Regions from separate parts of the Rhodomicrobium sp. genome, predicted to be linked through region 3. Evidence: riboswitches for the same ligand, from Rfam matches in the RefSeq annotation. Region 3 holds a riboswitch; each other region holds the start of a gene.
The links. Region 3 has a riboswitch for cobalamin ahead of QM659_RS14940 (energy-coupling factor ABC transporter permease). Riboswitches for the same ligand answer to the same signal wherever they lie in the genome.
Positions count from the first base shown of each region.

Region 1: another riboswitch for cobalamin. It lies ahead of QM659_RS03490 (cysteine-rich small domain-containing protein); the one in region 3 lies ahead of QM659_RS14940 (energy-coupling factor ABC transporter permease).
Region 2: another riboswitch for cobalamin. It lies ahead of QM659_RS07285 (TonB-dependent receptor plug domain-containing protein); the one in region 3 lies ahead of QM659_RS14940 (energy-coupling factor ABC transporter permease).

Region 1 is NZ_JASGFR010000005.1:69,118-79,100, reverse strand. Features, by position in the region: gene QM659_RS03510 (ABC transporter substrate-binding protein) at 1-405, opposite strand, end outside; gene QM659_RS03505 (ABC transporter ATP-binding protein) at 402-1,181, opposite strand; gene QM659_RS03500 (FecCD family ABC transporter permease) at 1,178-2,287, opposite strand; cobalamin riboswitch at 2,314-2,512, opposite strand; gene gluQRS (tRNA glutamyl-Q(34) synthetase GluQRS) at 2,562-3,434, opposite strand; cobalamin riboswitch at 3,528-3,725, shown strand; gene QM659_RS03490 (cysteine-rich small domain-containing protein) at 3,856-4,200, shown strand; gene QM659_RS03485 (cobyric acid synthase) at 4,197-5,786, shown strand; gene def (peptide deformylase) at 5,910-6,440, shown strand; gene QM659_RS03475 (alpha/beta fold hydrolase) at 6,496-7,197, opposite strand; gene QM659_RS03470 (response regulator) at 7,303-8,145, opposite strand; gene QM659_RS03465 (hypothetical protein) at 8,259-8,585, shown strand; gene QM659_RS03460 (sigma-70 family RNA polymerase sigma factor) at 8,586-9,110, shown strand; gene QM659_RS03455 (sensor histidine kinase) at 9,164-9,983, shown strand, end outside.
Region 2 is NZ_JASGFR010000013.1:56,626-66,608, reverse strand. Features, by position in the region: gene QM659_RS07330 (DUF927 domain-containing protein) at 1-532, opposite strand, end outside; partial or broken gene QM659_RS07325 (hypothetical protein) at 905-1,201, opposite strand; gene QM659_RS07320 (3,4-dihydroxy-2-butanone 4-phosphate synthase) at 1,267-1,584, opposite strand; gene QM659_RS07315 (helix-turn-helix domain-containing protein) at 1,668-2,267, shown strand; gene QM659_RS07310 (hypothetical protein) at 2,400-2,786, shown strand; gene QM659_RS07305 (hypothetical protein) at 3,309-3,665, shown strand; gene QM659_RS07300 (hypothetical protein) at 3,914-4,126, shown strand; gene QM659_RS07295 (DUF6538 domain-containing protein) at 4,066-5,340, opposite strand; tRNA gene QM659_RS07290 (tRNA-Ser) at 5,471-5,560, opposite strand; gene QM659_RS07285 (TonB-dependent receptor plug domain-containing protein) at 5,789-7,837, opposite strand; cobalamin riboswitch at 7,941-8,131, opposite strand; gene QM659_RS07280 (hypothetical protein) at 8,408-8,731, shown strand; gene QM659_RS07275 (hypothetical protein) at 9,151-9,983, shown strand, end outside.
Region 3 is NZ_JASGFR010000046.1:4,461-14,443, forward strand. Features, by position in the region: gene cydB (cytochrome d ubiquinol oxidase subunit II) at 1-843, opposite strand, end outside; gene QM659_RS14900 (cytochrome ubiquinol oxidase subunit I) at 847-2,424, opposite strand; gene QM659_RS14905 (hypothetical protein) at 2,437-2,955, opposite strand; gene QM659_RS14910 (DUF2946 family protein) at 2,889-3,314, opposite strand; gene QM659_RS14915 (hypothetical protein) at 3,527-3,727, opposite strand; gene QM659_RS14920 (hypothetical protein) at 3,745-3,966, opposite strand; gene QM659_RS14925 (ABC transporter ATP-binding protein) at 4,132-4,920, opposite strand; gene QM659_RS14930 (ABC transporter permease) at 4,932-5,843, opposite strand; gene QM659_RS14935 (ABC transporter substrate-binding protein) at 5,925-7,169, opposite strand; cobalamin riboswitch at 7,868-8,081, shown strand; gene QM659_RS14940 (energy-coupling factor ABC transporter permease) at 8,119-8,796, shown strand; partial or broken gene QM659_RS14945 (transposase) at 8,907-9,337, opposite strand; gene QM659_RS14950 (hypothetical protein) at 9,767-9,958, opposite strand.

The DNA.
Region 1 (9,983 bases), on a different contig from region 3:
GCGGTCTGGATGGCCGACGAGCGCGGCCATGCGCCGAATTTGCAGTTTCGCGTCGTCGATGGAGCGGGCGACATCGAACTCCGCGACCGGCACACCCTTCGCTTTCAAGATCTGACGCGTGGCAAGCCGCGTGAAGCGCCCGGCGAGCACGAGGTCCGGTTCTGCGATAAGGGCATCCTCCGCCGTGCCGGACAATTTCGGGAAAGCGCGCGCTTCCTTCGCCAGCCAGCTTTGCGAGGCGTCGCGCGAATAGGGGCTCAGTCCGGCGATCTGATCGCTGTCCGCGAGCGTGAGAAGAAGCTGGTCGGTACAGAGATTGATGGACACGATGCGGCGCGGTGAATCGGCGGCGGCGGCGGTGAGCGAGGCAAACAGCATCATGCAGGCGGCGACGAAGCGGGTCACGGCGCGACCCACGGAACGAGCACGGGCGCGCCGTCATGCTCCGCCCGGAAGGCACCGATATGAAACGCGCGCGCCAGCATCTCGGGCGACAACGCGACGGCGGGCGCCCCGGATTCGATCAGCCGTCCGTCTTTCATGACCAGCACGCGATCCGCAAATCGTGCGGCAAGGCCGAGATCGTGCGTCACCACCAGCACGAGCGCACCGCCGAGCGCCGTGTCCCGAAGCAGCGCCATCACGTCGAGCTGATAGCGCGGGTCGAGGGACGCGATGGGCTCGTCCGCCAGCACGACCGGCGCTTCGACCGCCAGCACGCGGGCGAGCGCCACGCGGGCCTTCTCGCCGCCGGACAACTCGGTGACAGGGCGGTCGGCGAGCGCGGCGAGATCGACGGCGGCGATGGCGCGGGCGACGGCTTCGGCGTCGCGGGCCGGGAGATTCGCGGGATCGGTGGCGCCATGCGGATAGCGGCCGAGCGCCACCACATCGCGCACCGGCAGCGGCCAATGCACCGCGTGGCCTTGCGGCAGATACGCGAAGCGAAGGGCGCGCTCGCGGATCGGCAGCGCCGCCGCGTCGCCGCCGCCCGCCCGGATTTCCCCGCGCGACGGCACGAGCCCGGCAAGCGCGCGGAGCAGCGTCGTCTTGCCCGCGCCGTTCGGACCGATCACGGCGGCGAGGCAGCCGCGCGGCAGGTCGAACGACACATCCGCGATGAGGTCGCGCGCGCCGAGCCGGACACCGAGACCGCGCGCCAAGAGATAAGCCGCGCTCATGAGAGGCCACCCGTCAGCGCGCGGCGGTCGCGCACGATCAGATAGAGAAAGAAGGGAACGCCGATGATCGCCGTCAGCACGCCGACTTTTATGTCGGTCGTCGACGGAATAAGGCGCACGGCGATGTCGGCGGCAAGAAGCAACGCCGCGCCGATGGCCGCGCTTGGCAGGAGCAGCCGCGCGGGGTCGTGGCCGACGAGCGGGCGCGCGAGATGCGGCGCGACGAGACCGATGAAGCCGATGGTTCCCGAAACCGCCACCGCGCCGCCGACACCGAGCGCCACGCCCGCGATCACCGCGAGCCGGAGCCGCGCCACATCCACGCCGAGGCTTTGCGCCGCCTCTTCGCCGAGGCTCAGCGTCCGAAGCGCGTTCCTGTTGGCAAGCAGGATCGCAGCGCCCGCCAGGATGAAGGGAAGCGCCAGCGCCACATGCTGGAAACTCCGGTCTTCGAGCGAACCAAGCAGCCAGAAGGTGATTTCAAGCGCGGCGTAAGGGTTCGGCGCGAGGTTCACCGCGAGCGCGGTTCCCGCGCCCGCGAGAGCCGAAAGCGCGAGGCCCGCGAGGATGAGGATCAGAAGGTTTGCGTTGCGGCCCGCCACTGCGAGCAGCACGAAAACCGACGCGAACGCCGCCGCGATCGCCGCCACCGGCAGGGCGAAAGACAGCGCATCGGCGAGCCCCGTTGCAATCACGACGACCGCGCCGAAGGCCGCCGCCTGCGGCGCGCCGAACAGCGCGGGCGAGGCCAGCGGGTTGCGCAACAGCCCTTGCAGCGCCGCGCCGGAAAGCCCGAGGATCGCGCCGATGGCGAGCGCCAGCACCGCGCGCGGCAGGCGGATTTCCTGCACGATGATGCGTTGCGGCTCGGTCCCTGCGCCGAACAGCGCCGCCGTAACCGTATCGGGCGAAAGCGCGACCGGCCCCGCGCCGAGCGACAGCACGGCCAGCAGCGCCGCCACCGCGAATAGCGCCAGCGTCGTCACCGGCCACTTGCGGCGCGGCGCGAGCACGGCCGACTTTACGGCCGAATCCGTATGGGGAACCTGTAAAATGACATCCTCCGCCGACCCGCCGTCGCACGTTGCGTGTCCAGAGCGTTTCATGCGACGAGGCCGCTTGCACGCTTCGAGACAACAGTTACAGCGCCGGCCGGTCTCCTGGCTCGCGGGTCGTGGCCGCCATCGCCTTCCCGAACGCACGCGTTCAGTGGCTTCGATGACGGCTCGCCGCTTACAGTTGCGGGGGCAGCCGCGGAATCGGGATCGAGCGTCCCTCACCGCGTTCCCGTTTCACCCGCTTGCGCGGGCACCGGCGCTTGATGCGGCCTATCATAAAGGCAAAGCGGCGGCAATGCGACGGGCTTCGCGTCGCGTGCGATCAGGCGAGCCGCATATGGCTTGTGCGCGGCACGGCGGCGGGGCTCCAATGCTGGACCCCATGGCGGAGGATTTCCGCGCAGGGCACGGGCGGCATCTCCGGCGGCACGTCCTGTCCGAGAAAGGCGAGTGCCCGCCACAGCAAGCGGCTATCGGCGGGAGTCGGCAGTTCCTTCGCGAAAGTCTGCTTCGAGAGCTTGCTGCCATCGGCGTTGAGCGCGAGCGGCAGATGAATGTATCGCGGCTCTGGCAGGCCAAGCAGCCGTTGCAGCACGATCTGCCGCGCGGTGTTGTCGAGGAGATCGGCGCCGCGCACGACATCGGTCACACCCTGAGAGGCATCGTCGACGACCACGGCGAGTTGATAGGCGAACAGCCCGTCCCGGCGCTGCACGACGAAATCGCCCACGGTCGCAGCGACATCCTCGCGCTGAGGGCCGAACACGCGATCGGCGAAGTCCACGACGCCAGCGGGAACGCGGAGGCGCACGGCGGCATCGTCGCGCGGCGCCGTGAAGGCGTGGCATGTGCCGGGATAGACCGCGCCGCCGATCCGCGCGAGATCGGCCCGCGAGCAGCGGCACCAGAAGACGTGTCCCGCGCGCCTGAGCGCTTCGAGCGCGTGCGCGTAGGCATCGAGGCGCGTCGACTGAAACAGCACGTCACCGTCCCACTCGAACCCGTAGGCCTCAAGCTGCTTAAGGATGCGCGCCGCCGCCCCCGGCATCTCGCGCGGCGGGTCGATGTCTTCCATGCGCACGAGCCATCGACCGCCAACGGCGCGCGCATCGCAATAGCTTGCGACGGCGGCGACGAGCGAGCCGAAATGCAAGGGCCCCGTGGGCGAGGGCGCGAAGCGGCCGATATGGGTCATGCGGTTTTTTTCTTTCACGCCGCGCCGCTGCGCAAGCCTGTGGAGCGTCCCAGCCGCGCCGTTCGTCGGGCTTGCCCGCGCGCGCCTTCGACCTATTTTAAGGAAAGCTTCGGTGCCCGATCAAGATCGGGTGAAACGGGAACGCGGTCGGCGAATTCGCTCATGCCGCGGCTGCCCCCGCAACTGTAGGCGGATGCTCCGATCGGGAGCCACTGGACCGGTAGCGGTTCGGGAAGGCGATCGGGGCGATATCCGCAAGCCAGGAGACCGGCCGAAGCGGCGCGTTGTCAAAGGCGCGCATACGCTTCTCGTTCGGCGGAGGGCCGCACGGTGCCATGCCAAGCGCAAGCCCGCGGTTCGTCGCCGGCGGCTCGTCTGTCATCGCCCGCAGCCGCTCCTGTGACACCCGAAAGGCCATGGCATGGAACCGAAAGACACTACGACAAACGAAGGCTTCAAGGGCTTCACCAACGAGGCGTGCCCGTTCCTGCCGTGTCACAAAGGCGTTCGCGGCAAATTCAATTGCCTGTTTTGCTATTGCCCGCTTATCGCCTATGAATGCCCTGGCCCGTACATCGTCTATACCGACGCGACCGGAATGCGGCGAAAGGATTGCTCGAATTGCACCCTGCCGCATAATGGCTATCGCGGAAGCTGGAACTTCATCCAGAAGTGGCTGAAGAAACCGGAGATCTGGGACGGGCACGATCAGACGCGCGAATTCCGGCTGAAAGCGCCGCCGGTAGAAAACGAAACAGACGAATGACCGCCGACACGATCCCCGCACAGGCCGCCGAACTCATCGCCCGCATCGCCTATCAGCCCGCGCCCGAGGGGCTGCCGCGCCGCGCCCGCTCGATCATGATCCAGGGCACGGCGTCGGACGTCGGCAAGAGCATGGTTGTCGCGGGGCTGTGCCGGGCGTATGCGCGGCGCGGCCTCGTGGTGCGTCCGTTCAAGGCGCAGAACATGTCGAACAACGCCGCCGTGGCGGCTGACAGCGACCTGCCGCCCGGCCCGGATGGCGAGATCGTCTATGGCGAGATCGGCCGTGCGCAGGCGATGCAGGCGCGCGCAGCGAAGGCCGCCCCGTCGATCCACATGAACCCCGTGCTCTTGAAGCCGCAGACGGATATCGGCTCGCAGGTGGTGCTGCGCGGGCGCGTGCTCGGCAATTGCCCGGCGCGGATCTATCATCACATGCGCCAGAAGATGATGCCCGCCGTGATCGACAGTCTCGACCGGCTCCGCGCCGAGGCCGATCTCGTCATCGTGGAGGGCGCGGGCAGCGGCGCGGAAGTCTATCTTCGCAATTCAGACATCACGAACATGCACCTCGCCGAAGCGGGCGGCCTGCCGGTGGTGATCCTGTCGGACATCGACCGGGGCGGCACGATGGCGGCCATCGTCGGCAGCCATCTGCTTCTGTCCGAGGCCGACCGCGCGCGGGTGAAAGGCTACATCGTCAACAAGTTTCGCGGCGATTTCTCGCTGTTCGAGCCGGGCGTGAAAACCATCACCGAAGCCACGGGGTGGCCCTTCCTCGGCGTGCTGCGCTGGTTCGACAGTGCGGAGCGGCTTCCCGCAGAAGACTCGCTCGCTCTGGAGCGTCCGGCCGAGGGCGAGGGTCGCGGCGTCAAGGTCGCGGTGCCGCGCCTGTCTCGCGTGGCGAATTTCGACGACCTCGATCCGCTGGCGGCGGAACCCGGCGTTTCGCTCAAGTGGATTCAGCCGGGCAACCTGATCCCCGCCGACACCGATGTTGTCATACTCCCCGGCTCGAAGGCGACGCGCACCGATCTCGACGTGCTGCGCCGCGAGGGCTGGGACATCGACATTCTCGCGCATGCGCGGCGCGGCGGTCGCGTGATCGGGCTTTGCGCGGGCTTCCAGATGTTAGGCCGCGTGGTGCGCGATCCGCAAGGCATCGAGGGGCCGGCGGGCGAGACGCCGGGCCTCGGCCTGCTTGACATCGAGACGGAAATCGGCGGCGACAAGCGGCTGATCGACATCGACACCACGGACCGCGCGACGGGCTGCCGGGTGACCGGCTATGAGATGCATATGGGGCGCACGACCGGCGCGGGGCTCGAACGTCCCTGGCTCGTGCTCGACGACGGGCGCGGAGGCACCCGGCCCGAGGGCGCGCTATCGGCGAACGGTCTCATCGCGGGCGCCTACGTGCACGGCCTGTTCGGCTCGAACGAGTTTCGCGCGCATTGGCTCCAAAGCATCGGCGCGGCGGCATCCGGCCTGGATTTCGACGCGCGCACCGAAGCGGCTCTCGAAGCGCTGGCGGATCACGTCGAAAAGAACCTCGATCTCGACGCGCTGCTGGCGCTGGCGGTTTGAAGCGGCCCGTTGCCTTCACAAGGCGGCGAGCGAGCCGCGAAGCCTTGAGCGCACCCACAAAACCTGATTTCCGCCGCAAACGAAGCCGTTGACCGCGCCGCGCGCCTCGCTTATCTGCTGAGCATGGCTATACGATCCATTGTCACGATCCCGGACGCGATCCTGCGCGAAAAATCGAAACCCGTCGAAACGGTCGACGACGAGTTGCGAGCGCTCGCACACGACATGCTTGAAACCATGTACGCCGCGCCGGGCATCGGGCTGGCAGCGGTGCAGGTCGGCGTGCTGCGCCGCCTTATCGTGATGGACGCGCAGAAGGGCGACGAGAAGGGCAAGAATCCGCTCATTCTCATCAATCCCGAGATTCTCGCTCACGGCGACGCTCCGCGCGTTCATGAGGAAGGCTGTCTGTCCATTCCGCAGATGTACGCGGAGGTGGAACGTCCCGCGCTTGTGCGCGTGAGCTACATCGACGCCGACGGCAAGCAGCAGGAACGCGATTTCGCCGATCTTGAGGCAACCCTCGTGCAACACGAGATCGACCACCTGGAAGGACGGCTGTTCATCGATCACCTGTCGCGGCTGAAGCGGACGCTTATCATCCGCAAGTTCCAGAAGATGCAACGCGAGCGCGCCAAGGCCGAGGTTCTGTAAGCGCCGCCGGGTTTTGCAAATACTGACAAGCCCGAAGCGCCATGCTTCGATCAGCTTACGCGCTGTGCCACGCCGCCAGCGTGTGCGCCAGAAAGTCGGGCTGTTCCAGCGTGGACAGATGCCCGCAATCCGGCACGACTTCGAGTTTCGCACCGGGAATCGCATCGGCGATTTCCTTCGCGAGCGCGGGCGGCGTTAACTCGTCGCCATAACCCACCACGACGAGCGTCGGGCAGCGGATCGAGCCGAGATAGGGCCGCGAATCCCGCCGCCCCATGATTGCCGTCTGCTGGCGGACGAAGACCTCCGAACCGCCTTCGAGGATCATGCTTTCGACGATGGCGCGAAGAGCATGATCGTTGCGACGGCTTGCGTGCACGAAGACAGGGAACAGCAGCCCCGGCAGATCGCCGAACTTGCCGGTTTGCGCCATCTCGATCTGATGCTTGCGGCGCGCCGTCTGCTCCGGGGTATCCGGGCGCGCCGTTGTATCGAGCAGCGCGAGCTTGGCCACGCGATCGGGAGCGCGCCGCAGGATCTCGAAAGCGACATAGCCGCCCATCGAAAGCCCGGCAAGCGCGAACCGCGGCGGAGCGGCTGCCAGCACATCGTCGGCGAGGCCCGCTATGGAGTCGCTTCGTGTGTGGTTGGCCACCGTGACGGCCGCTCCCTGTCTGAACAGCACGGGAAGCTGGCTGCCGTAAAGCCGCGTGTCGCAGCCGAGGCCTGGGATCAACAGCGTTGGCAAGGTTTCCATGATGCGTCTCTCCGGCTCCCCTCGTGCAACCCCCATGACTTCCGACCGGGGATGCACGCGACTTGAGCAGCACATTCTAATGTAAGCGCTCCATGTAGGCGCTCGTCAACGCGCGTCGGCAGCCGACTCCGAGGCGTTCCGGGAGAGCACGCCGTTGCCGTCCTTCACGCGCGAGCGCACCTGGAAGAACAGCGCCTGCCCGATGATGGCTTTCACGGTTTCGGCGTTGAACGGCTTCGCGATGAGGAAGGTGGGCTCCGGCTTTGCACCGGTCAGCAGAAGCTCCGGATGCCCCGTGATGAAAATGACCGGAAGTTCGAGGGAACCCAGGATTTCGTTAACGGCCTCCACGCCCGAACTGCCATCCGCCAGCTGAATATCGGAGAGGATGAGATCCGGCTGGTTTTCCTTCGCGAGCTTGAGCGCGGCGCTGTGCGTACGCGCCGTGCCCGTCACGTTGTGGCCGATGCCCGTAACGATCTCTTCGAGATGGGCGGCGGTGAGCGGTTCATCCTCGATGATGAGGATGTCGGCCGGATCGAGCTGGCTCGCAATTTCATGATCCGCCGCCGCGATCAGCAGCGCGACTTCGCCCGTGTCGATATCGAGGATTTTTGCGATCGCGTCGGCGTCGAAGCCTTCCACCGACAGGAGCAGAAAGGCCTGCCGAGGCTTTGGCGTGAGCGTTTGCAGCCCATGGATCGCCTCGGAAGTCTCGCTGGCGAAGGTCGGAAAGTCGTTGGTCCCGACCGAATTCCAGATCTTCAGGAAGACGCGGTAGAGCGCAATCTTCGGTTCAAGCCCCGCAGGAAACAGGGCCGGATCGTCGACCAGCGCTTCAAGGAGCGCAACGACGTAGGCATCTCCGCTTTCCTGCGAACCGGAAAGCGCACGCGCAAATCGCCGAAGCGACGGCAGATGCGGAGCAATTGATTGCGAAACAGACATATGGCGTACCCCAAGAGATAATTGTCCAGGCGTAGTTGATTTTACTGCAACAAACGCCCTTAGCGGGTGTTCCGGTACATTGATGATTTGTGAAAATTTGCTCCCTGTCCAGAGTGGCCGGTGACTCCTCTCAACAACAAGGAACCATGATGAACGAAAACGATACGAGCGAGCGCGAAGCGAGCGCTCCTCTCCCGCAGTCGCCTCTGAAAAGCGAAGAGGCCGGTTTGGTTCTGAATTTGAAAGATGGTCCCGGAGAAAAAAAAGAGGCTCCCGACGGGGCCGGCGATCTCGCGCAAACAACGCCCATCAACCCCACTTATGATGAGGCTCGGTTCGCCGCGGGTGTGGTCAAACTTTACGAGAAGCTTCTCGCTGAGCCCATTCCCGACGAAATGCTGGCTCTTATCAACAAGATCGAAAAGCAGGAGCGCAACTGAATGGGTAATCCCGCCGATGCAAACCTGCGGCAAGAGTTGGTCAAGTGGATCCCGAACCTGCGCGCATTCGCATTGTCGCTGACGCAAAGCTCGCAGCATTCGGACGATCTGGTTCAGGACACGCTCGTCAAGGCCCTGTCAAATCTCGACAAGTTTCAGGAAGGCACGAACCTGCGCGCATGGCTGTTCACGATCCTTCGCAACAGCTTCTACAATGACATTCGTTACAAGAAATATCATCAGACCGCTCCGCTCGACGACGTCGACCCGTCAAATCTGGAAACCCGCGCGACGCAGGAAAAATACATCGAGTTCAAGGACGTCTTGAAAGGATTGAGCGGCCTCGTCCCCGAGCAGCGCGAGGCAATCATCCTGATCGCGGCGGAGGGATTATCCTATGAGGAGGCGGCGGCCGTCTGCAATTGCCCCGTGGGGACCGTGAAAAGTCGCCTCAGCCGCGCCCGCCAGCGCCTCGAAGAATTCGTGAACGGTGAAAAAGCGCTTCCGATTGACGCGACACCATGAAGCCACATCGTGTATCTTTCATCGACGGCCGACATTCGGTCGCGACAAAGAGCATGGGCGCGATGAAGGGTGTGCGCGACATCGTTTCGCTTTTCAGCGAAAGCCGCCGCGAAGCAGCGCTTCTGGGCGCGGCGGCCATTGTGCTTATCATTCTCGCCGCTTTTTCCTTCTGGCTATCCCATCGCCTTGAAAACGATGCGCAAAAAGCCGCCGAACTGAACCGCTACAGTGCAAAGCTCGGCCGCGCCGCTCGAATAATGCGCACCGTGGAAAGCAGTCAGCGCGGTTACCTGCTTACGGGAACGGAGCAATATCTTCGGCCTTACAACGAGCTGCATTCGCAGCTTCTTCCGCAAACGAGGAGATTGATCGAGAGCGCGCCGGAAAGCCTGGAGGGAGGGGACCGCCTGGAAGTTCTGCTCGATCTGATGACCCGCAAGGCCGACGAGATGGCCGCTACGGTTTCCGACGCGACGAGCGACCGGCGCGACGCCGCCCTCGCGCGTCTCAAGGACAATTACGGCATCAAGCTTTCCGAACAAATCGAAGAACACATCACCGCGTTGCAGGATGAGGCTGCGGAGAAGCGCGAGGACATCGAAACGACCGCGGCAGAGCTGCGGGAGAAAAAAATCATCGTCGATGTCGTAGGCGGTGTCGCCATCCTGGCCTTCTCTTTTCTTAGCATTTGGTTCCTGATGAGGTCGAACGCGGCGCTGGTGAAAGCTCACGGCGCGCTTGAACGAACGAACAACGACCTCGAAGATATTGTCATGCACCGTACAGCGGCGTTGCAGCGCGCTAACGACGAAATTCAGCGCTTTGCCTACATCGTGAGCCACGACCTTCGCTCGCCGCTCGTCAATATCATGG
Region 2 (9,983 bases), on a different contig from region 3:
TCCAATCCTGCCATTTGCCGTTCGGCTTCGGCCGCGCCGGCGGATAGGTGATGGCGGCTGAGAGCTTCTTCTTGCGGTCGGCGCTGGCCGCATCCTCGGCATAGTCTTCGCCCGCCTTGCCCTTGCCGGCGCCGCGGCCCCGGTCGCCGGCTATCAGCACGCTTTTTACACTTGGCGGCGCCACCACGTTTTTCAGATTGGCGCCGCTAATGGCGGAGGCAACAAAGGGCCGGCCAGCCATGAAACAGACAAGCGCGTTTTCAGGCCCTTCGGCTTTTACAAGCTCGCCGCCTTCTTGCGGCGTGCCAAACCAGATGGCTCCGCCCCCATACTCGCCATAGGCCTTTTTTGGGCTCGCGATCTTGGCCTTGCCGCCATCCTCGCCGAGATAGAGGCGGTGAAGGGTCTTGAACTCGCCATCATAGGCGTCCGAGACCCGGAACAGGATCGCTGGATAATATCCGTCGCGCTCACTGCACCAAAGACGGGGATGAAAGCGGATCGCCGTTTGAAAGAGCGGCCAATCGAGCACAATGCCGCGATGCTGCTCGAGATAGGTCTGAGCAAGCGTGCCGGTGACGGCTTTGGCCTCGCTCCAGAGCTGGAATGCGCGCTGGCGCATCCTCTCGATGTCGTCGTCGGCTGCATCAAGGACCGGTCGCCCGGTCGGCCCACCGGTAGCAGCATCGGCGCTTTCATCGTGGGCATCGGACAAATCGTCAGCGGCTTCTGCCTCTGTCCCGTGTTGCAAAGCGCTTTCAGCGGACTGCTGCGCGCTGATTTTGCGCTGTGTTTTTCGCTCTTGCTTCGGCGCTTCGTAAGCGCGGCCGAGAAGCTCCGTTTCGATCAAATCGAGGGCTTCCAGGAAGGACAGTCCCTTCATGCGCTCGACGGCATGAATGACGTCGCCACCGCCGCACTGGCTGCAGAACCAGGCCTTCTTTCGCGTGTCCCATCGCCAGGACGGGTTCTTATCGTCGTGGCCCGGAAAGGGGCAGCGGATATGCGTTTGACGCCGTGCCGGTGGCCAGGCGATGCCGATCCAGCGCAGGATATCGAGCTCCCGGCCGGCAAGGTCGGCTTTCACGGACTCCCATCGGCCTGATAACGCCTTACCTGACGATGTCTTATCAGCCGGTGTCTTGCCTGGCGACCTGTTGCCATCGCACGTCTTAGTCTTGCCGCCCGATCCCCGTTTCATGCGACATCCTTTGCTTCCCTGCTGGAATGCGAGCCGCTTGGCTCGGGCCTATCGCAATGCCGCGCTCATCCGGCTGATCTGCACTTGGGGTGCTTCGCGTCGCCCTCGATGGCGCGCCCGCAGAGCGGGCAGGCGGTCTCGATCAGGAAGGGCCTTTCGCGCGTGGCGCGGTGCGCCCGGAAGTCCTGGATGGTGAGGAGGCCTTCGGAGGCCGAGATGAGCCGGAGCAGGGTTGCGAGCGTGGCTTTTCTCTCCGGCTCCCTCCCATCCTGGGGGATGAGCCTGGATAACATCGCGGGCGTGACCCCTGCGCGCTTGGCGAAACTCGTGCGGGTATGTCCCGTCAGTTGCAAAACGCTCTGGAATTTGGTCGCCAAGTTCATGCGTGCCCCGCGCCTCCCTGACAGGGTTTACCTTTGACTTGCCGATTGTTGCCTGTTAGACAATTCTCAGCCAAGGTCTTTTTTTGGACAAACTCTGGATTGCCACCAAGAAAGATGGCAAGAAGCCCTCCATGGCAATCAATCGCATCCGGCAACTGAGACTTGAACGCGGTCTGTCGCTGACCGATCTCGCGAAAAAAATCGGCATCTCGGAAAGCCACTTGTCGCGGGTCGAGGCGGGCGCGCGGGGGCTGCATCTTTCCAAAATGGAGGCGCTCGCCGGCGCGTTGGGCGTGCCTGTGACCGAAATCCTTTCGGTTCAGAGCTTGAGCTACATGGCCGACCTTGCGCCCTATATCCCGCCCAAAGGCTCGGCCATCGAAAAGGCGCTGACATCGTCGACGCAAAAGATGTTCAAGGTTCTGTCGAACGTGATGAGCGAGCTTGGCATCACCGAGGGCGATCCGATTATCGCGGATATGGACCCTAAGGGATTGCAGAAATTGGAGCTTGGCCAGCTGGTGGTCGCCCAAATCTTTACCAATAACTGCCCAGAAGGCGTTTTGCTGTTGCGGCAATACATCGGGCCGCACCTTTTGATTACCAATAGCGACGATCAAAATGCCATGCCCATTCATAGGCTTAGAGCAAAAGCGACCGTGATCGGCCGCGTCCTTCTTTGAATAGGTCCGCGCACATTCTTTGAACTGCATCGGATCTCAGATTGCAGTTTCAATATAAATGAAGAAGTCTAAGTCCAAGGCAACGAAGCGGAAAAGCGGCCTATGAGACTTGCGCGTGCGTGGGCGTCGGCTTTGGCGGCCGAGGGGCAGAGCGGTCTCGATGACGATCTGATCGCGCTTGATCGCAGTCATGCGAGGTCTGGCTCCGATCCCTCCCACCAGGTCTACGAAGTTCGCTCTCGCGTTCTGTCCGACAGCGGTATTTTCCCCGGCGATCTGTTGACCTTGCGCCGCCTCGATAAGGGCGAGACGCCCGCGGCGGTTTCCTTGGCCGCTGTCGCCGTCGGATGTCCGCCGAAACAGTTTCTGTTGTTGCGACTGTTCGTGCCGCCCCGGCAGCTCACGATCAACACCGGTTGTCTCGCCCTCCCGCCTTTGGTTCTTGGCCCGAATGTCCGGCTCATTGCCGCCGCGCCTCTAGAGCCGGATCCGATCAGGTTGACCCAACCCGATCGGTGAATCCGTCTCTACACTTAAGAGAAGAGACCGTTTTACCGATCCGATTGCGATTCAATCGGATCGGAACGGGCTCTAGCCGAGCCGCACTCGAGGACCGCGCACGCCTGATAAACTTTTCCCCAGCTTGTTTGCCGCGCCCTATCTCAAACAGCGTCTTTGCTTGAGGCGAGTCTTGCCATAATTGCCCTTTTTTAGACGATTTTGATTTTTTGCTTTTTAGACAATATCAGGCAAGCATCAAGCATATCAGTGCAGTTGGCTTCTTGCTTCGTACCGTGTCTTGGAGTTGCCAGCATGATAGGCAGAGTTTCTGCTTCCAAAGGGCGAGTTTCGCCCGCAGGCGCGCGACAAGCGCCGCCTTGTCCAGCCCCGACAGAAGGCGGCTGCGTTGCGTGCCGAAAGCACCCGGCAATCGCCCTTCACGCATTGAAAATCCGAATGCCTCCGCGAAAACCAGTCTGGGCCTTGCCGCTGTGCCGCGTTTGCCTGAACCTGGCTTCGCCGCTTGGGCCGGTGGCTGAATTGCTGTGGCTTCAGTCTATCGGCGTGGATGCCCTCGCGGTTGCTTCTGCAGGGCACAAGCCCCCGGTGCGCGGCAAGCCCAGGAGAAGAGCCCGCGTCAAGCCGCCAAGCGACGTACCAGAACCCGGCTCTTCGAACGAATTCGAACGGATCCATGCGGCGGCTGTGGCGGCGTTCGGACACCCTTATCCGGCCACGGCGTCCGGCCAGGCGCTGTACTGGGATGAGCTGATTGCGTCCTTTGCGCGGGCGCATGGCGCAGACCTCACCGCAAAAGTCTTCGGCGTCGAGGTGCGCACGGGGCGAGAACTGATCTTTGATTGCCCCGTTTATAATCCTGAAAGGAAGGTTCGATGAGGCCGCATGTCTCTCTGCATCCTTTCCTCCCTGCCCTAGGCATTTCCAAAAAGGGACAATGGCGCGCTTCCCACGAGACACCAATATTTGTCGGCGCTGACAGAGGTCGAGGGCTCGGCGTGGGCCTGAGGCGCGTGCAACGCACACGCAGCGCTTGGAAGGCTGCAAGCTGCAACATGTCTGGGGTATCTGGAGCGTTACGCCGTGACGAGTTCGGACGGTTCGCCCGCAACGTGGGAGTGTGAACCATGCGAACCCTCAAGGACATCGAGCGCCTGAAGGCGGCCCACGCGAAGGTTGCACGGCTCGCCGCCCAAAACCCCGCGCTCTTGCCCGTCTTCATGGCCTTCGAGCGCGACATGGAAAAGGCGAAGGCGTGGGAGCGCGCCCGCGAAGTCGCTCAGAGCGCTGCCGCCAAAATCGTTTCGCGCAAGCGTTCGAGGCTTCCGCCCTTGCCGTAGCGCTCGCGGTTATAGGCGTGCCCAAACAGGTCGCGCCGAATGCGCTCGTCCGCGTGCGTGGCGATTAACCGATCCTCGAAAGAATGGCGAAGGGAATAGAGGCTGTGATCTTCCGTTTCGAGCAAACCGTTCTCCCGAAGATATGAGTTCACCGTTGCGCTCAGCGTCGCACTGGAATTTCGATAACGTGGAAAGCCTTGTTTGCACTCCCGGAACGCTTCGAGCGACACGCCCGCGAGCGGGATGATACGCTTGCTCGTCTCGTTCTTGAGTTGCCGCCCTACAGGTTCGATCGAGATGAAGGGGATCGGACCTTCGAGCCGGATATGGTCCGGCAGCAATCCTGCCGCCTCGCTTGGCCGGTAGCCGGTGTTGACCATGCCCAACACAATGCAGCGGGCTTCGGTGTTGAGGCCGTCCAGCGCTCCGGGAGCGAGGAGCCGCATCCTTATCCATTCGGTCGAGAACGGAGGCCTGGTGCGCTTGGCGCCTTCCTTGAGCGCCACGCCACGAAACAGGTCCGGCAAGCCGAGCCGCTTCATGCGGTTGAGCGTGCGCACCATGTCCGCGAGATGGGTAAAATCCTTGTTCGCGCTGCTGGGCGACAGGTCTTCGGCCTCAATCTTCTCGATCCACCATTCACGGAAGTTAAGCACATCGTCGGCGGTGATTTCGGCGAGTGGCTTCGCGCCGATCACATGGGTGAAGTTCTTTACGGCCTTCATGCGCGGGTTGCGCCAGCGGCGAAGCTGGTCCTCGCTCTTGCCCAATGTTCGATCCCTGGCAAGCGTCCAATAGAGATCGAGCGCCCGCGTCACCGTGAGCGGCGGGTTCGCTATGCCGCCGAGCAAAGCCGCCGCTTCAAAGCGTTCCGGCTTGCCGGAAGCGACGGCTTCGACGCGCCGGATGCGCTCTTCCTCCGGCAAGGCCGCGATCTTTTCGGCAGGCAGGTAGCGAAAGCCGCGCATTCCGCAAAGGTTCAGGGCCGCCGCGTAACGCTTCTCCGCATCGTTCGTGTCGCCCGCGAGACGGGCCTCCCAAGCCTCTTCGAGTTGCACCCATGCAGCAGCGGCCTTGCGGCGCGCCACGCTTTCCGAATCGGTGTGAAGGCTGAGCCAGATCACCTTGCGCTCTTCGACGGGGGCATAGCGCGCGGGCACGCGGCGGCGGAGTTGCCACGTATCGGCCCGCTTGAAAATGGTTGTGTCTTTCACAGCCGCGCCTCTCCCAAATTGTGCATCAAAATGTATAGCACATCCGGGCGAAACAAGTATGAAGTAATTAGCTCTACGGCAAAACAGTGAATTGGAATAGGTGCTTACGGAAACTTTTGCGGCAAGAACTTGGCGGAGGGGGTGGGATTCGAACCCACGGTACGGTTGCCCGCACGCCGGTTTTCAAGACCGGTCTATTAAACCACTCTAGCACCCCTCCGCAGGCGCGGCCCGCTCGCTTGCCTTGACGTCTCGCGCGCCGATGCATGCGGAACGTCGAGCGCGCCAGCCTTCAACGTCGATGGATAACAAATGCGCCGTCGCGGGGCAACATGCGATGGCGGCGAGACCGAGCTTCTTCGCATCTCATCGGTGCGAAGAGGCTCGGCCGCTCGTTCAGCTTCGCCGCTGCGGAACGCGTCCCGCCCCGCGTCGGCTGCGGCCGACCCTATTTCAGCGACGCATAGGTGTTGGCGTCGACGTTGAAGGTGACGCCGCCATAGACCGACAGGCCGGGCGTGTTGTAGCCGCGCACCGTTTCGTACTTCTCGTCGAGCAGATTTTCGCCCCGGACGTAAGCGGTGAAACCGGGGCGAATGTCGTAGCTGAACTTCGCGTTCAAAAGCACATAGTCTTCCAGTTGGTAATTGCTCGAGTCGATCGTATCGAGAGCGAAACGCGTGGTGACGTTCGCCTTCACCGTGTCGAACAGCAGCGCGTCGGCGCCGAGCGTGATGCTGCTGCGCGGGATGCGGACGAGACGCGAGCCATCCTCCGCCCTTGCATCGACATAGGTGTAGCCCGCCGACAGCGTGAGCCACGGGCTCACAACTGCAGCGCCGGAAAACTCCACGCCCTCGCGATGTGTCGTGCCGGGGATCTGCTGGTAGACCCACTTCCAGTTGGCGTCATAACCACCGCCAATTTCGTTCGTGGTGTCGACCTGGAAATACGTACCGCTTAAACGAAAGCGCTTGTTGTCGAACCACTGATCGAAACCTACGTCCCAGCTTTCGCTTTCCTCGGGCTTAAGCTCGGTGTTCCCGGAAACCCACTCGTTGTTTGCGTAGAGTTCATAAAGGCTCGGCGCACGGAAGCCGGTGCCGGTGCTCGCGCGCAGTTTTGTCTGAGTCGGTTCATAGAAGTACGCCGCAGTGAATCGGTAGGTCTGGAAGTCACCGAAGGTGCTGTGTTCATCGTTGCGGCCGCCGCCGGTAATCGTCAGCCCTTTCAGCGGCTCCACCGAAAGCTGAGCAAATACACCCGTCAGGTCAATTCCGTGCTGGGAGTAAGCGCCGGTCTCAGCGGTTTCTTCCATGTAGTCGGCGCCCGCAGTCACGGTCGCCCATTTCGTTATTTTCGCCGTGCCGAGATAGTCGACCTTCCAGCGATCGCCCGTGTAGGAGTCGTTGACGGCTGAACCAGCGGACCACCCCCACTGATCGCGATCAAACTTCATGCCTTGAATCGAAACCGTGTTGACGAAGGCGCCATCGAAAAGTTTAACTTCCGTGCCCACGCGCCCGGCCTGCTGGCTGGTTACACCCCGCGTGCCGGGCCAACCGTCTGTCGCCAAATCCCAATTATCGTAGGTGCTATCGTAGCTGTGCCTCTCCTCCAGAGCGCGCGCGGCGAAAAAGACTTTCACATCGCTGGAAAGCTTGTACTCGCCGGTGCCGCTGAAGGTCAGGTTTCGGTAGCCATCGTCTTCATTTCCAATCGCCAGAGCGGAATAGCCGTCGCTTCTTACGCTCTGCACGGTGAAACGCGCATAACCGCGATCCGTACCGTAGGCCGCACTCGCCGTGCCGCGCTGGGTGTTGTAGGAACCTGTTTCGCCGGAAGCCGTCATCGAAGCGCCGAGAACGGGGCGCGCTGTGTCGATCGTTATGACGCCGCCGACCGCCTGACCGCCGTAAAGCAAGCTCTGCGACCCCTTCAGCACCTCGATGCGCTCGACATCGGTCGCGAGGATAGTTTCAAGCGCCGTCGTGACCTGCGTTCCGGTTGGATCGGCGATGTCCAATCCATCCACCTGGACCTTCACATATTTGGAAGCCGCGCCCCAAATGAAATATGACGTCGTGCTGGCCGGCCCCGTCTGCGCCACGGAAACGCCCGGCACCTGCGCGAGGTAATCCTGCACATAGGTGCGCGACTGCGCCTCGATCTCGTCGCGCGTGATGACCGTCACCGCGGAGCCGACCTTGGTGATGTCGGTTGCGACGCGGTTCGCGGAATAGATCACGTCTTTCGACGGCTCGCCGGGAATGGCATCCGGCGCGGGTTCGGCGGCACCGTGCGCAACGGCCGGCGCCTCCTTCTTTTTCTTCGGAGCGGAGGCTTTCTTCTTCTGCTTTTCGGCCCCGTCTTTTTTCACGACGACGGGCGGCAGGGTATCGGAACGGGCGGCGGTTTGCGCCTGCGCATTCGCGGCAAATGCGACAAGGCTGACGAAAGCGACACAGGAGCGGGCGCGCGGGTATAGAGCCGGCATATTGGGCCTCGTGGAACGTGACACGTCACCACGAACCAAAGTCAGGAACGCCGCGTTGAGCGGATTCCAAGCCCCCATCAGGACACCCCGCCCGACGTGTTCGCGCGTGACCACGGCTGATGGCAGGTCTCCTGGCTCACGGGTCAAAACTCCACGCCGCCTTCCCGGTTTCCCAGTGGCCTTTGGCGCATCGCTCGCCGCTTACAGTTGCGGGGGCAGCCGCGGATTACGGACGTCGTCCCTCACCGCGTTCCCTATTATCCTCATCGGAGGACCATCGGCTTAAGGCATAGCTTGCATGAAGCTTGCGCCGCAATCACGCAAATGCCGCAATTCGGCATGTTCCGCGCAAGCTGTGGCGCGTCGGCCACAAGCTCTTCAAGCAGCAACAGTTGGGGCGACTAGCCGTAGTGCCAGCGGCGCCCGCTGCCGCTTGCGCGATCCGCATGAAACGCATGATTAACGCTGCCCTGCTATTTTTACGAAAATCGTCTCGTTGCGTGGAGGGAGGCGCTGGGCATGGCAGGCGCTGAGACCGAGAGTACCGTTGCGTCAAAGGGAGTGGGAGGCATGACGTGTGCTGATATCACGCGTTTTGTAATTATCATCAGCCTCGGCGTGCTGGCTTTCATCACATTTCTGGTCGCGGGCACGCTTATCGGGCTGATGTGGCTCGACAGCTGGTCCTGCGGGCAATGCAAACAATATCCGGCGGGAATTTACATTCTCGGGGTTCTCGGGCTTCTGATCCTCGGCTCGATGGGGCAGGAGGCGGGCGAAGCGCCGGAGACATGGCGCAACTGGGTCGCCGCTCATATCCAGACGCTGATCATCCTCGCGCTGATCCTTGTCACCTTCGTGCTCGTCGTGAACTGGTGGTGGTGGTTCGGCTAGACGCGGCTTTGTGCGGCGCCGCTGCGCCTCGCTCGTGGGCCGAAAACTCGGAAGCAAAAGACGCGTTTCGGAAGTGCTCAGGACGATTGACGGCGCTGGCGCAAATTGCGCGCCTGTTAACGAACGCCGGAAGAGCGGGTAGAAAAGAAATTGTTTGACCGTTCGAAAGTAGGCCGACGAATGGCGACATCGGCACGGTAAAGATTCTGCACGAGCGCATGCATCGGATGGATCGCTTCCTCAACAATTCCGATCCGTGAATGCTGCGGCTGATGAAGCCCGCTTCCACCCGCCATCGGAGAGGCAGCTTGAACGGTCTGAGGCCCGCGCTTACCAAAGCACGGGACGCGGTGTAAGCGTCAAAAAGGAAGGTATTAACGATCCCCGGCAAACGCCGGGGATGACCTTCGCATGGGACTATGGTTAAAAAAATAGTTAATTTTATATTTCATTCGTGGGGACCTATGAAAAAACTCGCCCTGTTCCTTTTGGCGGCCATAGCGGCATGGTCGCTGTCGCGCGTCGACACCGACACGCTGCCGCCGTCGCTCCACAGGCTGCTCTTTCCGATCGAGATCGAAGCGGATCGCGTCGGCCCGCAAAACCCGGCGAAAAATTTCCCGCTTCAGACCCAGCGCGGAAAATCGGATTACCTTCTCTATAACGGCACCTACCCAAACGCTCCTATTCTATACCTCCGAATTCCTTATGAGTTCGTCGGGAAAGCCTCGAGACCCGTGCACAAATACGGGACGTTTTTCACGGTCTGGTATCCGGAGATGACAGGCTCGCTCAATCCCGCCAATCGCGAACGGAGAGAATGCTCCGGCTACTGCAATGGAGGGATCCTCCTGCTGATCAGAAATGAAGGCTTATACCTGTTGGGCGCAGCCCATGTAGGCTGGCTTGGACTGCAAGGCGACATGCAGCGCCTCGCGAAGGACCCCGACTTCACCTACACCAAGCTCGAAGGGCACGTCCCCTTCGAGGAGGTCTACGAAGAGCGCTTACCCAACGGCAAGCGGGAACTCTATTACATCCGCAAATCGCCGGAGGGCGCATATCTGCACTTCGCCCATTGCTGGCCCGATGACCCCTCCCCAAGCTGCACAGCTTACATGAACTCGCCGACACATCGGGCAATCGATATCGAGTACTCCTTCAGCATGGACCATTTCGAGGATTGGACCGCCGTTCAGGAGGCAGTCGCACGCACGGTCGACAGCTTCGTCGTCGGCCTTTTCGATCCGCA
Region 3 (9,983 bases):
GCCCAGAACACCAAGCACGGGGGCCGCGATAAACAGCGGATAAGCCGAGTAGTTGGCGATCCACTGGCCGGGCACGGTCGCGACCGTTTTCAGGAGCGGATTGGACGGGCCGCCCGTCACCACTTCGCTCGTGATACGATAGCCGTCGAGACCGAAGGCTACCCAGACGCCCGCTCCGAGAAACAGCGCGACGGTGACGAGCGGCAGGAACGACGCAATCCGCCGCGCCCTTTGTTCGACCGGTCCTTCGGTCTTCAGCGCGAGATAGGCAGCGCCTTGCGAGGCAAGCATGGAAAGCGAAACCAGCCCGCATAGCAGTCCGAACGGATTGAGAAGTTCGAACAGGCCGGACCCCTCGTAGAGGATGCGCATATCGGCATCGAGGCGGAACGGAACGCCCTGCAGCAGATTGCCGATGGCAACGCCGAAGACGAGGCTCGGCACGACGCCGCCCGCGAAAAGCGCGTAGTCCCAGAAGCGGCGCCACCCCGGAGCCTCGATCTTGTTGCGGAACTCGAACCCGACCGGCCGAAGGATCAGCGTCGCGAGCACGAGGAACAGCGCGATGTAGAAGCCCGAGAAGGACGCGGCATAAATCGCGGGCCACGCCGCGAAGATCGCGCCCGCGCCGAGGATCAGCCACACCTGATTGCCGTCCCATACCGGGCCGATCGCGTTGATCGCGACACGCCGTTCGATGTCCGTGCGAGCGACGAACGGCAAGAGCGCCGCCGTGCCAAGGTCGAAGCCATCCATGATGGCGAAACCGATCAGCAGCACGCCGAGGAAGAGCCACCAGATCAGGCGCAGGGTTTCATAGTCCACGGGTATTGACATGACGATCCCCTATTCAGCCGGTGCGAGAATACTGGTGCGGTCGGGTTTCTGTTCCGGGCCGGAGGCCGGTCGGAGCGCCCTGACCGGGCCCATGGAGATATATTTCCGCATGAGGATCACATCGACGACGAGAAGCGTCGAATAGAACAGGATGAAGCCCCCAAGCGTGAACAGCACCTGCGGAACGGAAAGCGCGGAAGCAGCGATTCGCGTCGGCAGGATGCCGTCGATGGCCCAAGGTTGACGGCCGTATTCGGCGACGATCCACCCCATTTCGGCGGCGATCCAGGGCAGCGGCCACGAGAACACGGCCAGTCGCAGCAACCATCGCCTATCGAAACGCCGATGGCTCGCGTACCAGAACGACACCGCGAACAGCAGGATGAAGTAGAAGCCGAGTCCCACCATGATGCGGAACGACCAGAACAGCGGCGTGACGTGCGGAACCGTATCCCACGCGGCGCGCGAGATCGTCGCCGCATCCGCGGTTCGCGGATCTGAGACGTAGCGCTTCAGAAGCAGCGCGTGCCCGAGATCGTTTGCGTGATCGACGAGCGTCTTCTTTGCCTCGGCGTTTGTGCGGTCGGCGCGATAGCGTTCGAGGGCGTCGTAGGCAACAAGGCCGCTGCGGATGCGGCCTTCGGCCTTGGTCACGAGTTCCTCGATGCCCGGCAGGGTTTCATTGAAGGATCGTGTTGCGATGAGGCCGAGTGCGCCGGGAATCTTCACCTCGAAGCTGTTGACGTGGCCGTCGTGATCCGGGACCGCGAAAACCGTGAAGTCTGCGGGAGCCTTTTCGGTCTTCCACATGGCTTCGATAGCCGCGAGTTTCATCTTCTGATGTTCGTTGACGACATAGCCGCTTTCATCGCCGAGCACGACGACAGAGAGCGACGCCGCGAGCCCGAACGACGCCGCGACCACGAACGAGCGCTTGGCGAAGGCGACATGGCGGCCGCGCAGCAGATACCAGGACGAGATCGCGAGCACGAACAGCGCACCGACGACATAGCCCGCGCTCACCGTGTGCACGAATTTCGACTGCGCCACGGGGTTGAACAGGAGATCCCAGAACGACGTCAGTTCCATGCGCATGGTGTCGGGGTTGAAGTGCGAGCCGACCGGATTTTGCATCCAGCCGTTCGCGATCAGGATCCACAGCGCCGAAAGGTTCGAGCCGATGGCGACGAGCCATGTCACGACGAGATGGCCGATCTTCGACATCCGGTCCCAGCCGAAGAAGAACAGGCCGACGAACGTCGATTCAAGGAAGAACGCCATCAGGCCTTCGATGGCGAGCGGCGCACCGAAGATGTCACCGACATAGTGCGAGTAATACGCCCAGTTCGTTCCGAACTGGAACTCCATCGTGATGCCCGTGGCCACGCCCATGGCGAAGTTGATGCCGAAGAGCTTGCCCCAGAACTGGGTCATGTCGCGCCAGATCTGCCTGCGCGTCATGACGTAGGTCGTTTCCATGATGACGAGGATGAACGAAAGCCCAAGCGTCAATGGCACGAAGATGAAATGATAGAGGGCCGTTATTGCGAATTGTGATCGCGAAAGGCCGACCGGATCGAGGTCCATATCCGATGTCCTTTAAGGTTGCGGGGAAGGGCGGGCACCGGAAGCGGCGAGATGCGTTTCAAGAACGCGGTCGTCGACCTCCACCCGCAGATCGCCGGAGAAGAGAAAAAGCCGCATGGCAACGATCACGACGAGTTTGACGACAAGCATGGTCGCGATCGCCCGCTGCAGCGGTGTGGATGGACGGACCCCGGCTCGAAGAAATGCGCCGAGTGCCGAAATGATGGGTCGAGATGTCCGTTGATCAGCCGTCATGATGTGCTGTCCAGATCGACCATCCCTGTCGCTGTGAAAGAGGCTCGGCCATGCGCGGCGTGATTGCAGTCGCGCCGGAAGCGACGGCCGGAAAAGGCAGTCGCACCAGCGGGCGCGCAGAATCCCGCCGTCGATGGCGTACTCTTTCGGCTTGAGACAAGGATGGTCCAGGCTGTCGGAACGTTCCGCGGAGAAAGCGGAACGGATCGCTATCCGATTGCAGCCTGAGGCGGGGCTCTCGGCCAGACCAGCTTTCCGCCGCAGAAGCTGACGCATGCCGGCGATGTCAGGGGAGACAAGACATCGACAGACACCGTGCGCGGCGCGATGGCCATGTCACGGGCGGGGATCGCAGACCCGTGCATCAACGGAAGGCAGAAAGCACAGTGAGGCTTGCCGTCATGGGGAAGCGAAACGGGCTCCCCGTTCTGATCGAGCACCCGAATATCGGCCCCCGAACAGATGACAGTCCAGCCATTGGCGAGGGCTCTCTCGGCGAGGCCCGCGGGCTTGAAACCAAACGCCAGCCCGGACACGAGGTTGAGGAGTATCGCAAACAAGCCCAACGCGACGGCCATTTCACGGAGCCTTGCCCCGTGAAGTGGATCGACGCTCGTGTCGTAGGCCCTTCGCATGGTTCTTCCCGGTGGGAGCCGAGAGCCGACCAGACGGTCCGCTCGCCTGCCTCGACCTTGGGCAGTGGCGGCAGAGGCAGCCTTGATCGAAATCAAGCCGCTGTTTACAGTTTCGTGAGCGGCTCCGTCCTTAAGGACGAGATCGGGACGATCCAGTCAGTGAGCGGGTACTGCCTGAGTGTCTTCGCCGGACTTATCATCCGAGCTGGGGTTCAATCGTTCGGCGGCCGTTTTTCCGAAGTTGGCATGACGAGCGAGAGCCAAGGCTCCGAATGCAGCACGCACATCACGATGTACATCAGCCACATGGAACTCAGGAAGCCGAGGTTCCCCGGCGCGGCACACAGTGGTGGTCCCTGCAAGTAAGTGATGAGGGCCATCAGCAGGAAGACCGGCATCGCTGCAAAAGCCATCGACATCTCCGATCCGTCTAGCTTTGCAGCGCGGCCAGCGCTTCGAGAAGCAGGCTCTTGGGTATGACGACCGCGCCTTCGCCGGCACCCGTCTTCTCTTTGACGGCGGCGGCCTCGAGAAGGGAGCTTATGCTTGATCCGATGATGACGACATTGTCGTCAGGTGCGTCCAGAATCGAGGGACACCCGCACCCGCAGCTACCACACCGTGTCGCAAGAACTCGAAACCCATCGGACATTGCGATCTCCCGCTAACCCGAGCCAAACTATAAAGGAAGGTTAACAGATTTGGCGTAACGCAGCCACCGTGACGCCTCCTTGCGAGGAGCGACGAGCGTTCAGATCATCGCGCCCCGAGATACCCGATATCGAGCCGCCGGTCCTCTCGCCGGGTTCGGCTGCAGTCAGACAAGCAGGTCTTCGCTTTCTGACAACGAGCTTTCGTAGAGCAGGGAAACGAGGGTGTTGCGCAAGGTCTGAGCATCTTCGCTTGAGTAGATATCGCGACGGCTTCGCGGTCGCGGAATATCGACTGTGAAAATCCCTTGCGCGGGGCCCGGTGTAAGGCCGAGCACGACGATCTTGTCGGCGAGCAGCATGGCTTCTTCGATATCATGGGTGACGAAAAAGACGGTCTTGCCGCCGGTCTGGTTCCGCCAGAGATGAAGAAGCAGATCTTGCAGTCGTGTGCGTGTGACGGCGTCCAGGGCCCCAAAGGGCTCATCCATCAGCAAGACTGGGGCATCGATGGCAAACGCCCGCGCGATCGCCGCACGCTGGCGCATGCCGCCGGACAGTTTGCTTGGAAGCTTGTCGAAAGAATTCAGAAGCCCAACCCTGTTCAGATGTTCGCGGGCGATTTCTCTGTACTCGGCTTTCTTCCGATTGGCGTTAGCTTGTTCGAGGGCAAGAATGATGTTCTCTCCCGTCGTCATCCAGGGAAACAGGGAATAGTCCTGAAAGACCACGCTCCGGTCGAGCCCCGGCCCGGTGACGGTGTTGCCTCCTACCGCAATACGCCCTCTAGTGGGCGCGTCGAGGCCCGCGAGCAAGCGAAGCAACGTGCTCTTGCCGCATCCTGACGGCCCCAGCAAGCAGACGAACTCCCCTGCCTCCGCCTCAAAACTGATGCTCTTGAGGACGGTTTGCCGCCCATACGAAAAGGAGACGTTCTCAATGACGACTTCGTTCATATCCGCTCCTCCTAAACCCGCCAGCGAAGGAGATGTCTCTCCAAGCGCTCCGCGGCCAATGTGATGACCGTCACCACGATGCCGATGAAGATGATGCCGACGATGACGCGCGCATAATCGGCGAAGTCCGCGAAATTGCTCACATACCAGCCAATCCCGGAGCTGCCGCCAATCACCTCGGCCGCCGTGAGCATCAGAAATGAAAAGCACAGAGCGAGCGTGGCGCCGGTGCAAATGGAGGGCAGCGCCGCAGGAAGCACGACGCGGAACAGCATTTTTCTCGTGCTCAGGTTCAGCACTCTTGCTGAATCGATGAGGCCCTGCGGTACGCTCGACACGCCCGACAGCGTGTTGATGAACAAGGGCCAGAACGCGCCGATGAAGATCACCATGACAGAAGCGGTCTTGAAAGACGGCAGGAAGTGAATGGCATAGGGGATGTAAACGACAGGCGGTATCGTTCCCAGCACCTTGGCGAAGGGGATCGCGGCGCTGTAGATCCGCCCGTTCCATCCGATGATGAGACCGAGGGGAATTGCGGTGACAAGCGCAAGCCCATACCCCGAAACGAGCAGGAAAAGCGATCCCTTCAAGCCGTGCACCATGTCTGGCAGTTCGGTCCAGAACAGCTTCAGTATGGCATCCGGTGGCGGGATGAGCATCGGATCCAGCAGGTTTAGCCGAGCTGTCAGCAGATGCCAGCTCAGGAGAAAAAGAAAGATCACCGCAGATGCATCGCTCAAGGCCGTTTTCCCGACAGTAGATCGGGAAAGAAGAGTGCGAAGGGTGACGATGACTTCGATCGTGCCGGCAAGTCCCAGCACGCGCCAAGCGGTGCCGTCCTGCTGTGGCCAGAGCACGGCGACCGCAAGCAGTGCGAAGGCGGCATGCTGAATGGGATAGAGCTCAGACAGCCAAGCCAACGGACTTCTTGAAGCCGAGCTGGATTCTGTCGGCAACCGGGTTGCCGACGCATCCTCGATCGATGTCATCGCCACGTCCCCTTATGCGTTGTTCGCGTTATAGAAAGCGACCATCTCGGCATAGACCTTATCGGTCGGCTCCTTGGCGACGATCGCATCCAACGCGGATTTGTAGGTCGCCGTGTCGATATGCTCCGCGACGGGGTAAGCTTTGTTGGCGACGTAATCGGAATCGATCATCGCTTGCCAAAACTCCAGTGTTCCCTTTCTCAACGGGTCTGGGTTCGATTCGAAGGTTCTGTTGGTATAGGTATCCTTGCGGATCACATCCTCGTCGATTTTCAGCGCATCGGTGAAGATCTTCACCGTCTCATCCTCATTCGTCCGGTAGAACTTGTATGCCCGGATGAGAGCGGACAGGAATTTGCCGTACTCCTCCTTGCGTTCGTTGTAGTCGGCTGTATTCGCCGTAAGGCGGCAGCATGTGTAGTTGGGATGGAAATCGGCGATATAGTGCGCCACGGATAGGCCCCGCTTTTCCGCCAGCGAAAAATGCGGCGAGAACACGATGCCCGCATCCACTTCGCCTTTCAGAACTGCTTCCACCACCGTGCCGGGTGACGGAAATTCGATCCGGGTGAAGTCCTTGGTCGGATCGAGTCCCGCCTTTTTCAACGCGAGGCGGAAGACCACGTCGCCAGTCGAAAGCTTGACGAGGGCGACCTTCTTGCCGCGGTAATTTTCGAGTGTCTTCAATTCTGACAGACGCTCCGGGCGCGTCAGAATGGCTTGCCCGCCAAGCATCATCCCGCCAAAGATGGTGAAAGGCACCCCTTGGGAAATGTAAAGCAACGGCGCTGCAGACCCGAATGTGCCGATATCCAGTTGGCCGGATTTAAGCGCGATCACGCCCTCGCCAGCGGACTTGAACTGCAGGAGTTCGACATCGAGTCCCTCGTCGCGGAAATAACCTTTTTCACGGGCGAGAAAATGCAGCCCATGCGCGGGTTCAGCGATGAAACCGACGCGAAACTTGCCGCGTGTCGAGGGATCGGCGTTCGCGCGACTAACGAAGGAGGCTGACAGCGTTGAGGCCAGCACCCCTGCACCCGCTGCCGCGAGCAGCGTACGGCGATTGAGTTTGAATTTGCTATCGGAGTCATGCTCGCGGGCGTGATGAAGATGATCGAGAGCGAGTTCCACGTCGCAGTCACACATAAGCGCACCTCTTTGTTCACTGAAAAGCAGAGCGTTGGCAGTGAGGCGTCTCACTGCTGGCAAAGCCTGTTCTTTGGAATTGTCTGAAAAGAAGGATTTTCTCTTCACACGAGAGGTGGCGCGTTGGGTAAGGCGCTGCCGAGCGGTCTGGCACGCGGGATAAAGACGACCGCCGTGTGTCGCAGATCGATGCGCCACGGCTGGGGCAAATCGGCGAAGAACGACGCAGCGGGTGCCGCTAGGGCGGGGTGCGTGAGGGGCAGACAAAAGATGCAAACGGGTTGATGCGCATGCTCAGACGGAGCGGGGCTTCCGTCTTCTTTCGTATCGGGCAAGCCCTTGGAAACGCATAGAGCTTTCGGATCGAGCCCAAATAAATCCTGGATGGCGTTGTCTACGAGCGCAGTCGGCCTCAGCCCTGCGGCGAACACATTCAGAGCGATCAGAACCAGGCAAAGCAACGCCATCAGAGGCCCGCGTGTCTGCAGCCGTTCTCGCGTCGTTTTGGCGGGGAAACGTGGCACTCTGAAACCTGAAATCAAACATAGCCCATAATGTTAATGGAACATATAGAATTGGAACCGTTTTCCAATGTCAAGCACCGCACGCGGCCGGGCAGGCAAATTGATTTTTGGCTATGGAATGCAGGGCGTTGGCATTATCCAATGAGTGGCATGTTGCAAATCGCCTCCTCCTTCCAATTTGTCGATTTGGCTCGAACCGTCACCCGCGAAAGCGGTTGGAAGTCGCGCGGCGGCGGAAGCTTGAGCCCGTCGAATTCCTTGACAGGCGGGCGTTGCTGCTGTCCTGCTGAAAGCGCGCACGGTGTTTCGGATGCGGCGCATCCGAGCTGAAACGGGAACGGGGAATGGCCTTTCGCCTGAAGCCCCGACCGCCCCCGCGACTGTGAGCGGCGAGCAACTTCCATCATGCCACTGGCAAGGCTTCGGCCCAGCCGGGAAGGCGGAAGATTGCAGCGACCCGCGAGTCAGGAGACCGGCCGAGCGCATGACGTCAACCTTTCGAGCCGTCGGGTGAGACGGCAGAGGAAAAATCCATGCATATCGAACCCGGTCTTGTTGACAGCGGGAAAATCTGGCTGAGCTATGCCACCGCGGCAGGCGCAGGCGGCTACGCCTTGAAACTTGCGTATCAGGAGGCGCGCGAACGTGGAGTGCTGTCTCTGCTTTCGCGAAGCGCGGCAACAACCGCCCTCGTGTTCTCCTTCTTCGAGGTGCTGCCGCATTACCCCGTCGGCGTATCCGAGGTACATCTCATCCTCGGCTCAACCTTGTTCCTGATCTTCGGCGCAGCGCCGGCGGCCATTGGGCTCGCGCTCGGCCTCCTGGTACAGGGCTTGTTCTTCGCGCCCTTCGATCTGCCCCAGTACGGCATGAACGTGACCACGCTGCTCGTGCCTCTGTTCGGCATCAAGGCGGTGGCGGGCCGCATCATCGCGCCCCACACGCCCTATGTAGAGCTGAAATACCTGCAGGCGCTCGCCCTCTCGACGACCTATCAGGCGGGCATCGTGGCTTGGGTTGCGTTCTGGGCTTTCTACGGCCAGGGCTTCGGAGCGGAAAATTTCACCGAGATCAGTACGTTCGGCGGCGCTTACATGCTGGTCATATTGGTCGAACCGCTGGTCGATCTCGGCGTGCTCGCCGCCGCCAAGGCACTACACCACCTGAGAGGCAACGCCCTTCTGGAGCGTCGTCTCTACGAAGGCGTTTGAGTCGACAAAGAGGCGCTTTCGGGCGCCTCTTCTCGGTTTGGCGTCTCAGTGTCCATCGCGAGGGACGATACTGGCGAAAGGTTCAGCGCCATGACCGTGCGAGGTTTAGCCTAAGCCGAAGCGGCCTCACGAAGCGTTCCGCTCTCAAGCCTCACCCATCGGTTCGCCACTTTCGCAAGGAAAGCGCGGTCGTGCGAAACGATGACCATCGCCTGCGGCAGACTGTTCAGAATGTCGACCAGACGCGTTTCAGTCTCCGCATCGAGGGCGGTCTTCTCATATCTCGTAGCGATGCGTCGAAACTGTTTGAGCTTTGAGAAGCAGCATTCGATCAGGTGGCGCTGGGCATAGAGATGTTTGTCCAGCGGATGTTTTCTTGCGCGCGAGGGATTGTTGGGGATGACCGCCACGGCGCCTTTTCGGCGATGGCGTCGCGCAGACGATCGCTGTCGTAAGCCGTATCGGCCATGACAATGTCGGCAGGCAGTCCCTCGATCAGAGGCGCTGCCTGCGGCGCATCGCCTTTCTGGCCTGCCGTGACCATTCGGTCACCTTTCCACCCCAAGTTTGCCGTTCCCCTTGACCAACGGTAACGCCAAAAATTGGTCGTTCTCATTCTCCAAGTCTCGGAAAGCTGCACTGCTGCACCTTTATGCCGCTATGAGCAGAAAGCTGAACCGTGCAATCGCGGCCGTCAATCCGCGCAAAGATCAACTCCATTTGCCCGCGCGAGTAGAAGCACGGATCGCCAGCGCATGACTCGACACGCTCTGAAATAATGCGGTGGAATGCAGCCAGACGCCCAAGACTTCCGCCAATCTGGTAGTGTCGCCCCCCGCATTTGGCCGCTACGGATAACTGGACTTATGATGAGGTGAGTATAATTGAAGCCAGCTTTCGAGAGATACTGAAGGTGATCGGGCCTGAGATCGGCTGACGAATGTTTCGGCGAGCCCTTTATGAATAGCGGTTAAATCGGGTACTTCTTCTGAAACGCCTTCCGATATTCCGCGTAGTTGGTCATGCGCTGGAAGTGCTTGGTCGCCCGTGTCCCCCAAGCTAAGTTTTCCGCCAAGGCTTCTCCCCGTCTCGTTAGTTCGTGTGGCTTTGTTGTACCAATCTCGGGTGATTTCTCGCCTTCGCCATTGTCGTTCGAGTCCATTTTGAAGCTTCTCCTTTATTCGCCT